DNA from 2 places in the Pediococcus sp. M21F004 genome. Region 2 is predicted to be linked to the other one. Evidence: predicted binding sites of a transcription regulator. Region 2 holds the regulator's gene; the other holds the start of a gene.
What was found. The regulator CtsR, encoded in region 2, represses protease genes until heat stress. The targets are predictions, from matches to a motif close to TTGGTCAAAAAAGGTCAAANA.

Region 1 (4,422 bases), 170 kb from region 2:
CCTTTTACGTAAGTTGATTGAATTTTTGAAATTTGTCGGTAAATTAAAATATTATCAATAATTGGGGCTTGTCCTCTTAAACCTTCCAAAACGCTAACTGCGGTTGAATAGCCTGTTTTCGTTTTTTTAGAACTTGGCAGTCCTAATTTTTCAAATAAAATTGAGCCAAGTTGTTTAGTAGATTTAATATTGAATTCTTCGCCGGCTTCATTGTAGATGGTTTGTTCAATTTCAGTCAGTCGTTCTGTGAATTCACTTTCCATCTGTTCCAAACGATTGGTATCTACGCGAACGCCCGCAATTTCCATTTTGGAAAGGACTAAAGCAATTGGTAACTCGATATCGGTATACAATTTGATTTGTTCGTTTTGTTCAAGCTCACTTTTTAGCTGCGGTACCAACTGCTGAATAGCCCGAAGCTTGGCTGCTAAATGTGTTAAAAATTCTGCATCGTCATCTGGAATATGACGTTTCACACCAGTTCCATAAACCTCTTCGTCTGTCTTAATATCTTGATACCCATGGCGATGAGCTAAAGCACCAAGATCGTTAGAATTATCATTGGTATCTAACAAGTACGATTCCAAAAGAATATCATTTTTCCCGTTTGTGAAGGATACCCCCAGGCGGTTTAATCCCACATAGGTCCTTTTAAGATCGAAGACACTTATTTGGTTGTTTGGATCTGTGAAAAGTTTTTTAAATGTGGCCGTAGTTAATAAATCAACATTTCTAGAAACAAACCACTTATCTTCACGACCAATTCCGAATCCTACTAAATCTGACACATGATAATTTTTTTCGGGCATCTCCAAATAAAAAGCCATCTCACCCTTTAATTTAGCCACCTCATTCAAGTTATCTGTAGTTAGTTCTGTAAAAGCGATTTTTTTCATAGTCTGTGGGGCTTCAAAACCTTCAGTTGAACGAATTTGTTTCAAAAAAGATTGAAAATTCATCCGTTCGTAAAAATCCACTAAAATTGCGGGGTTTTTACCTGAATATGCCAAATCCGCCAACGAAATCGCAATTGGTGCTTCACGATTAATTGTAGCCAGTTTCTTGCTTAAAAAGGCATTATCACGGTCTTCGATTAAATGTTCCTTCATTTTGGAAGCTTTTAATTCATCGATGTGTTCGTAAACACCTTCAACAGAATCGTACTGTTGTAATAATTTAATGGCCGTTTTTTCGCCAACTTTGGTAACTCCGGGATAATTGTCTGATGTATCACCAGCTAACCCTTTCATATCAATAATTTGCGCTGGTGTTAACCCAAGCTTTTCTTGCACATGCTCCGGCGTATAGTGCTCAACTTCACTAACTCCCTTCACCGTTACAGAAACAGTTGTTTTTTCACTAGATAATTGGGTTAAGTCCCGATCTCCGGTTACAATCGTAACTTCATACCCAGCCGTTTCCGCTTCTTTTGAGAGGGTTCCAATAATGTCATCCGCTTCATAATTAGCTAATTCATAAGATTTAATGCCATAAGCCTTTAGCAACTCACGCAAATAAGGCATTTGTTCGGAAAGTTCGGGTGGAGTTTTGGAACGTCCACCTTTATAGTTATCAAACATTTCGGTTCGAAAAGTTGTTTTCCCAGCATCAAATGCCACCAACGCATCTGTGGGCTTAACAATCTCCAAAATGTGATCAAGCATTTTGTTAAATCCATATATTGCATTTGTATGTAACCCATCTTGATTTGTAAATTTACTTAGCGCGTTATGGAGCGCAAAAAAGGCTCTGAACGCCACACTATTTCCATCGATTAAAAGTAATTTTTTTTGGGTCATATTTTTCTCCTTAGTAGTCATACCTCTATTCTAACAAACTAGCTTGTCTTATTATACTAATGGTTCCTCAATTTTTTTGAAAGCTTTTGGAAATTCATTCAAAATAAAAACGGCTAATTTCCTCTTTCGAGTTAATTAGTCGTTTTTTTATAAATTCGATTAGTCTCGACTGCCACCAAAGCCGCCGAAAATTTGTAATAAAAACTGGAACAAATTCAAGAAATCCAAATATAAGGTCAAGGATCCCTGAATGGCCAATCCTGTCATCGAAACTTGATCGCCATATTGTAAATACAACTGTTTCATTTTATTCGTATCAGTCATTGATAATCCTGCAAAGATAACAACCCCGACAAATGAGAATAAGTAGCTAATTACAGCACTTCTTAGAAAGATATTAATGACCATAACTACCAGTAGGGCAATCAATGCAGCAAAAAGCTGATTGCCAACTTTGCTCATATCTTTATGGGTTGTAGCCCCAATTAAGGACATCGATATAAATGTGATCGACGCCGAAACAAATGCGGAAGTAATCGTAGGTAAGCTAAACGTTAAGAAAATAAACGAAAACTCTAATCCGAAGAATAGGGAAAAGAGTGTTAAAATCGTGAAACTCATCCCCGCACTTTGCATTGCTTTCCGAGTTGCAGCGGAACTAAAAATCATCAATCCAATTAAGACGAATAAAAATATAAAAGGATGATCATTAAGAACTGGCATAATCTGAGCGCTAAATGTCACACCACTAAGATAAGCAACAACGGCAGACAAAGCCACTGCATATCCCATAAATCCGTACATTCTCGTCATAAAACTACTGAGACCTACTTCAGTATTAACCAGGTTTCGTGGTTCTTGCATACCTAATTCCCTCTTTCTTTTAATTTGAATACATTCTATCAGATTAAGAAAATGAATCAAGTGAAAAGGTCAAAATTAGTCAGTTATTTATTTTTCATGGTGGGTTTACCTTATAAGCGCACCATTACACTCTTATTCTTAATTATTCTTTAAGCTTAAATTGCTCAGTAATTCCTCATAAGCTTTTTCATAACGCTGGACATCACCAGCACCCATAAAGACCACAACCGCATTATGATAATCCAAAAGTGGTGACATATTATCAGCTTGGAGGATTTCGCCGCCTTTATTAATCTTAGCTGCTAAATCTGCAGATGAAATTTTACCACTCTTTTCACGTACCGAACTAAAGATTTCCGTTAAGTAGACCTTGTCTGCCAAATTGAGACTTTTAGCGAAATCATCTAAAAGTGCGATTGTCCGACTAAATGTATGTGGTTGGAAAACTGCAATAATTTCTTTTTCTGGATATTTCTGACGGGCAGCATCTAAAGTAGCTTTAATTTCGGAAGGATGGTGAGCATAATCGTCGATGATTGTCATATCAGCAACTTTCTTCTCTGAAAAACGGCGCTTAACTCCTTGGAAATCCAATAACTCATCTTTAATTTCTTCCAAGTTAACTTTTTCAAAATAAGCAACGGCGATTACCGCTAAACTATTGAGGACATTGTGTTCCCCGAAGAGATGAATTTGAAAATGGCCTAAAAATTCATCTTCGTGATAAACATCAAATTCTGATCCTTCAGTTGTTCGTTTAATATCGCGAGCTTGAAAATCATCATTCTTGCTCGTTCCATAGTAGTAAACAGGAACATCTGCATGCAAACGACGTAAGTTTTCATCATCACCCCAGGCAAAAATTCCTTTTTTTACCTGCTGAGAAACGTCCTGAAAAGCTTGGTAAACGTCTTCGATTCCTGTGTAATAATCAGGATGATCAAAATCAATATTTGTCATAATCATGTAATCTGGATGATAAGCCATAAAATGACGCCGATATTCGTCAGCTTCAAACACGAAGAAGCGGGCGTTAGGTGTCCCTTTCCCACTTCCATCACCAACCAAATAACTCGTGGGTGCTACACCACTTAGAACATGGGAAAGAAGTCCTGTGGTGCTGGTTTTTCCATGCGCACCGGCCACGCCAATACTGGTGTAACCAGGTAACATTTTTCCCAAGAATTCATGATAACGAGTCACAGGCAAGCCCATTGCTCGTGCCTTTTTTATCTCAGGATGGTCATCTGTAAATGCATTTCCAGCAATTACTGTTAACCCCTCCGTAATGTTAGCCTCGTCAAATGGGAGCACTTCAATTCCTGCTTGCTCTAATCCTCGTTGGGTAAACGTATATTTTGCAATATCGGAACCTTTCACATGGTAACCCTCATCATGTAAAATCAATGCTAAAGAACTCATTCCAGAACCTTTAATCCCTATAAAATAATAAGTCGTCGCGTTATCCAATTTTCCTCTTCCTCTTTATCAGTTTTGTTAATAGTTTACCACACTCAAAATCTAAGTATGTTGTAAGTCAGGCTTGACTATCATGAATCTTTTTCAAATCTGCTTGAGTAAAATACACCTCACGCGGTTTGGAACCTTTTGCTTCGGAAATATCTCCTTGAGCCTCCAATTGATCAATAATCGTTGCAGCATGGTTATACCCAATCGAAAAGACCCGCTGAAGTTTCGAAGTTGAAATTGTATCTTCCTCAGCTAGATACTCCAAAACATCTGGCATCAGGTCATCTTG
Region 2 (4,422 bases):
AAATTCTGGATGCTGATACGTTACCAATCAGTGAGACTGCCTTATCACCTGCATTTCGTTCAGAAGCCGGAAGCGCAGGCCGAGATACCCGAGGTTTGATTCGGATGCACCAATTCAATAAGGTAGAAATGGTGAAGTTCACCAAACCCGAAGATTCATGGAATGAGCTTGAAAAGCTGACAAATCAAGCCGAAAGTTTATTAAAACTGTTGAAGTTACCGTATCATGTGATTACGTTAACCACTAGTGATATGAGCTTTACAGCGGCAATGACACATGATTTGGAAGTCTGGATTCCAGCCCAAAATATGTATCGAGAAATCTCTAGTTGTTCAAACTGTACAGATTTTCAAGCCCGACGCGCACAGATTCGGTATCGTGATGACCAAGGAAAACTACAGTACGTGCATACCTTGAACGGTTCCGGATTAGCGGTTGGACGAACAGTTGCAGCCATTTTAGAAAATTATCAAAATGAAGATGGTTCAGTAACGGTTCCCGAAGCATTGATTCCATATATGGGTGGCATAACGAAGATTACTAAATAGGTAAGTCGGAAAGCTCGTTTTTTAGACAAATAATTTTTGCGACAACTACAAAATGTTATTGACAATTACTAATGGTCAATGATAATATTATGTAGTTGTCATTTGATGGAGGATTAGCTCAGTTGGGAGAGCGTCTGCCTTACAAGCAGAGGGTCACAGGTTCGAGCCCTGTATCCTCCATTGAGCCGTTAGCTCAGTTGGTAGAGCATCTGACTTTTAATCAGAGGGTCGGCAGTTCGAGACTGCCACGGCTCATTTACACATATAAGCATTGCGGGCGTGGCGGAATTGGCAGACGCGCAAGATTTAGGTTCTTGTATCGAAAGATGTAAGGGTTCGAGTCCCTTCGCCCGCACTTCTAATTAATAGATATTATTAATTAGCCGACTTAGCTCAGTTGGCAGAGCATCTGTCTTGTAAACAGGGGGTCGGAGGTTCGAATCCTCTAGTCGGCATTCACCAATTTAATAACTTTGCGGAAGTAGTTCAGTGGTAGAACATCACCTTGCCATGGTGGGGGTCGCGAGTTCGAATCTCGTCTTCCGCTTTGTAGTTTTATAACTACAAGCACATAAGCATTGCCGGGGTGGCGGAATTGGCAGACGCACAGGACTTAAAATCCTGCGGTCAGTGATGACCGTACCGGTTCGATCCCGGTCCTCGGCATTTAATAAGCACCCATAGCGCAATTGGATAGAGTGTCTGACTACGAATCAGAAGGTTGTAGGTTCGACTCCTACTGGGTGCATCATTATTATTAAAGCTTACTGTTTAATCAGTAGACTGAATAAGTTAAAATGCCAACTGTGAGTTTTTATAAGTTGGCATTTTAATTAGTTTGATAATATGAGCGGGAAGTAGCTCAGCTTGGTAGAGCACCTGGTTTGGGACCAGGGGGTCGCAGGTTCGAATCCTGTCTTCCCGATTAAGCACTAAGACGGTGGAAAAGTGCCCTTACGTAAGAATTACCCACTTAAAGTTATTTACCAGTAACGGGAAGTAGCTCAGCTTGGTAGAGCACCACGTTCGGGACGTGGGGGTCGCAGGTTCAAATCCTGTTTTCCCGATAATGGAAAATAAGAAAGTCACGAAGTCAAACTCGTGGCTTTTTTATTTTTTAAAAGTGAAGCAATTAATTAAAATCTTAAAAACAATAATTTATCCCTAAAAATAGCTGTCATTAGTGCGAACCACCTTAGAAAGTTAAAAAACTTTGCTTTTTAATGAGAGTTTCGTATAATGAAAGTCAACATTAGTCAAAGATGCAAGAAAGGGTGTGCAAAATGAGTCAAAACATTTCCGATATCATTGAAAAATATTTAAAACAAATTTTGGCTGATTCAGAGGAAATTGAGATTCGGCGCTCGGAGATTGCTGACTTGTTTGATGTTGTGCCTTCTCAAATTAATTATGTCATTAAGACCCGTTTTACCATTCAAAATGGCTATGTAGTAGAAAGTAAACGTGGTGGTGGTGGCTACATCCGGATTGAAAAAGTCAAATTACTTGATGATTTGGATGTTTTAGATACACTTATTCAAGTGATTGGTGAGGCCATCAATCAACGAGACGCTCTCTCCATCGTTAAAAGTTTGTACGAGGACGATGTCATTGACAAAAGAGAAGGAAACTTGATTTTGGCGGCAATTGACAAGAAAACTTTAGCAATGAGTGATCGTGTTGAGGAAGATCAGTTACGAGCGAGAATTTTAATTGGAATTTTAAATCATTTACGGTATGAGAGCTAAAAAGAAAGTAGGGTGTTAACATGGATAACTTATTTACACCAAGTGCAAAGAATGTTTTGGCTATTTCGCAAGAACAAGCTAAGCGTTTTAAACACCAAGCAGTAGGAACAGAACACTTATTGTTGGCCCTAGCGATAGAAAAGAACGGCATTGCCTACAAAGTATTTCAGCAGTTTTCGGTCACGGAAACAGATATTGTGGAAGAAATTGAACGTTTTACAGGCTATGGGACTTTAAAAAATATTGGCGCTAACGATTATTTGCCATACTCACCAAAGGCCAAGGAAGTTTTGGCAACTGCTGGTGATGAGGCTAAGCGATTAGGTGCTGCTAAAATTGGCACAGAGCATTTACTGTTGGCTCTATTGAGTGATGAAAACATTTTGTCATCTCGGATTTTAATCAGTTTGGACATGGATCTTGCTCAAACACGCAAGGTTATTTTACGCAAATTGGGGGTCAGTGCTTCGGCACAGATTCGCCAAAATCAAGCGCAAACTCGGCGAGGGGCCAAACCTCAAGGTACACCAACGTTAGATTCAGTGGCGCGTAATATGAGTCAGATGGCCCAAGATGGTCAGATTGATCCAGTGATTGGCCGTGAAAAAGAAGTTAAACGAGTGATTCAAATTTTGAGTCGCCGTACAAAAAATAACCCAGTTTTAATTGGTGAACCAGGCGTTGGTAAGACAGCGATTGCTGAGGGCCTTGCCCAACGCATGATTGATGGCAATGTGCCTGCAGATCTTGCTAACAAGCGATTGATGATGCTTGATATGGGATCACTTGTAGCTGGCACAAAATATCGTGGTGAATTTGAAGATCGCCTTAAAAAAGTGATTGATGAAATCCATGAAGATGGTCATATTGTATTGTTTATTGATGAACTGCATACGTTGATCGGTGCCGGTGGTGCTGAAGGGGCGATTGATGCTTCTAATATTTTGAAGCCAGCCTTAGCTCGTGGTGAATTACAAACAATCGGTGCGACCACTCTAAATGAGTATCAAAAATATATTGAAACAGATGCAGCTTTAGAACGACGGTTTGCCAAGGTTGAAGTTGATGAACCTACGACCGAAGAATCTGTTCAGATTTTACGGGGACTACGACCAAAATATGAAGAACATCACCATGTCGCAATTACCGATGATGCCATCAAACAAGCTGTGTCATTATCAGATCGATACATTAGTGATCGCTTTTTACCAGATAAAGCCATTGATTTAATGGATGAAGCGGCCGCTAAAGTTAGAATTGATCAAATGGGTGAAACCAAGAAATCAACTTCTGAAACTAAATTACAAAAATTGACGGATGAAAAAGAAGCTGCAATTGAAGCACAAGATTTTGAGGAAGCTCAAAAGATCAGAGTTAAAGAAGAAAAACTACGCAATAAAATTGAAAAAGCTCAGGCTAATTCTCAAGACGAAGATAAAAAGCCTAAGTATCAATTACAAGAAACTGCAGAAGACGTTGCACAAGTTGTTTCTGAATGGACCGGGGTGCCACTCACTCAGTTACAGAAAACAGAAAGCGATCGTTTAGTTAACTTGGAATCAATCTTGCACAAACGGGTGATTGGCCAAGAAGAAGCTGTTTCGGCAGTTTCACGGGCAATCAGACGTGCTCGGAATGGTTTAAAAGATCCTGGGCGCCCAATTGGCTCATTTATGTTCTTAGGACCAACCGGAGTCGGAAAAACTGAGCTGGCAAAAGCTTTGGCAGAAGCAATGTTTGGATCGGAAGACAATATGATTCGCATTGATATGTCAGAGTATATGGAACGCTACAGTACAAGCCGTTTAATTGGATCGGCACCTGGCTATGTTGGGTACGATGAAGGTGGCCAATTAACCGAGCGAGTTCGTCAAAAGCCATACTCTGTCGTTTTATTTGATGAGGTAGAAAAAGCCCATCCTGATGTGTTCAATATTCTTTTACAAGTTTTAGATGATGGTTATTTGACTGATTCTAAAGGACGTAAAGTTGATTTTCGCAACACAATTCTGATTATGACTTCTAACTTGGGTGCAACAGCACTGAGAGACGAGAAATCAGTTGGCTTTGGTGCTAAAGATGCCAGTCAAAACTACACGGCTATGGCCTCTAAGATTCGTGAAGTC

Region 1: ACLHK8_RS02960 (Bax inhibitor-1/YccA family protein) is a predicted target of CtsR. The motif match lies at 2,729-2,749, and genes of this name have one in related genera.

What each region holds. Positions count from the first base shown of each region.
Region 1 is NZ_CP177314.1:565,656-570,077, forward strand. It holds gene polA (DNA polymerase I) at 1-1,799, opposite strand, end outside; gene ACLHK8_RS02960 (Bax inhibitor-1/YccA family protein) at 1,959-2,663, opposite strand; gene murC (UDP-N-acetylmuramate--L-alanine ligase) at 2,802-4,133, opposite strand; gene ACLHK8_RS02970 (DNA translocase FtsK) at 4,201-4,422, opposite strand, start outside.
Region 2 is NZ_CP177314.1:737,060-741,481, reverse strand. It holds gene serS (serine--tRNA ligase) at 1-548, shown strand, start outside; tRNA gene ACLHK8_RS03940 (tRNA-Val) at 656-728, shown strand; tRNA gene ACLHK8_RS03935 (tRNA-Lys) at 731-803, shown strand; tRNA gene ACLHK8_RS03930 (tRNA-Leu) at 822-903, shown strand; tRNA gene ACLHK8_RS03925 (tRNA-Thr) at 931-1,003, shown strand; tRNA gene ACLHK8_RS03920 (tRNA-Gly) at 1,024-1,095, shown strand; tRNA gene ACLHK8_RS03915 (tRNA-Leu) at 1,129-1,214, shown strand; tRNA gene ACLHK8_RS03910 (tRNA-Arg) at 1,223-1,296, shown strand; tRNA gene ACLHK8_RS03905 (tRNA-Pro) at 1,400-1,473, shown strand; tRNA gene ACLHK8_RS03900 (tRNA-Pro) at 1,542-1,615, shown strand; gene ACLHK8_RS03895 (CtsR family transcriptional regulator) at 1,832-2,296, shown strand; gene ACLHK8_RS03890 (ATP-dependent Clp protease ATP-binding subunit) at 2,317-4,422, shown strand, end outside.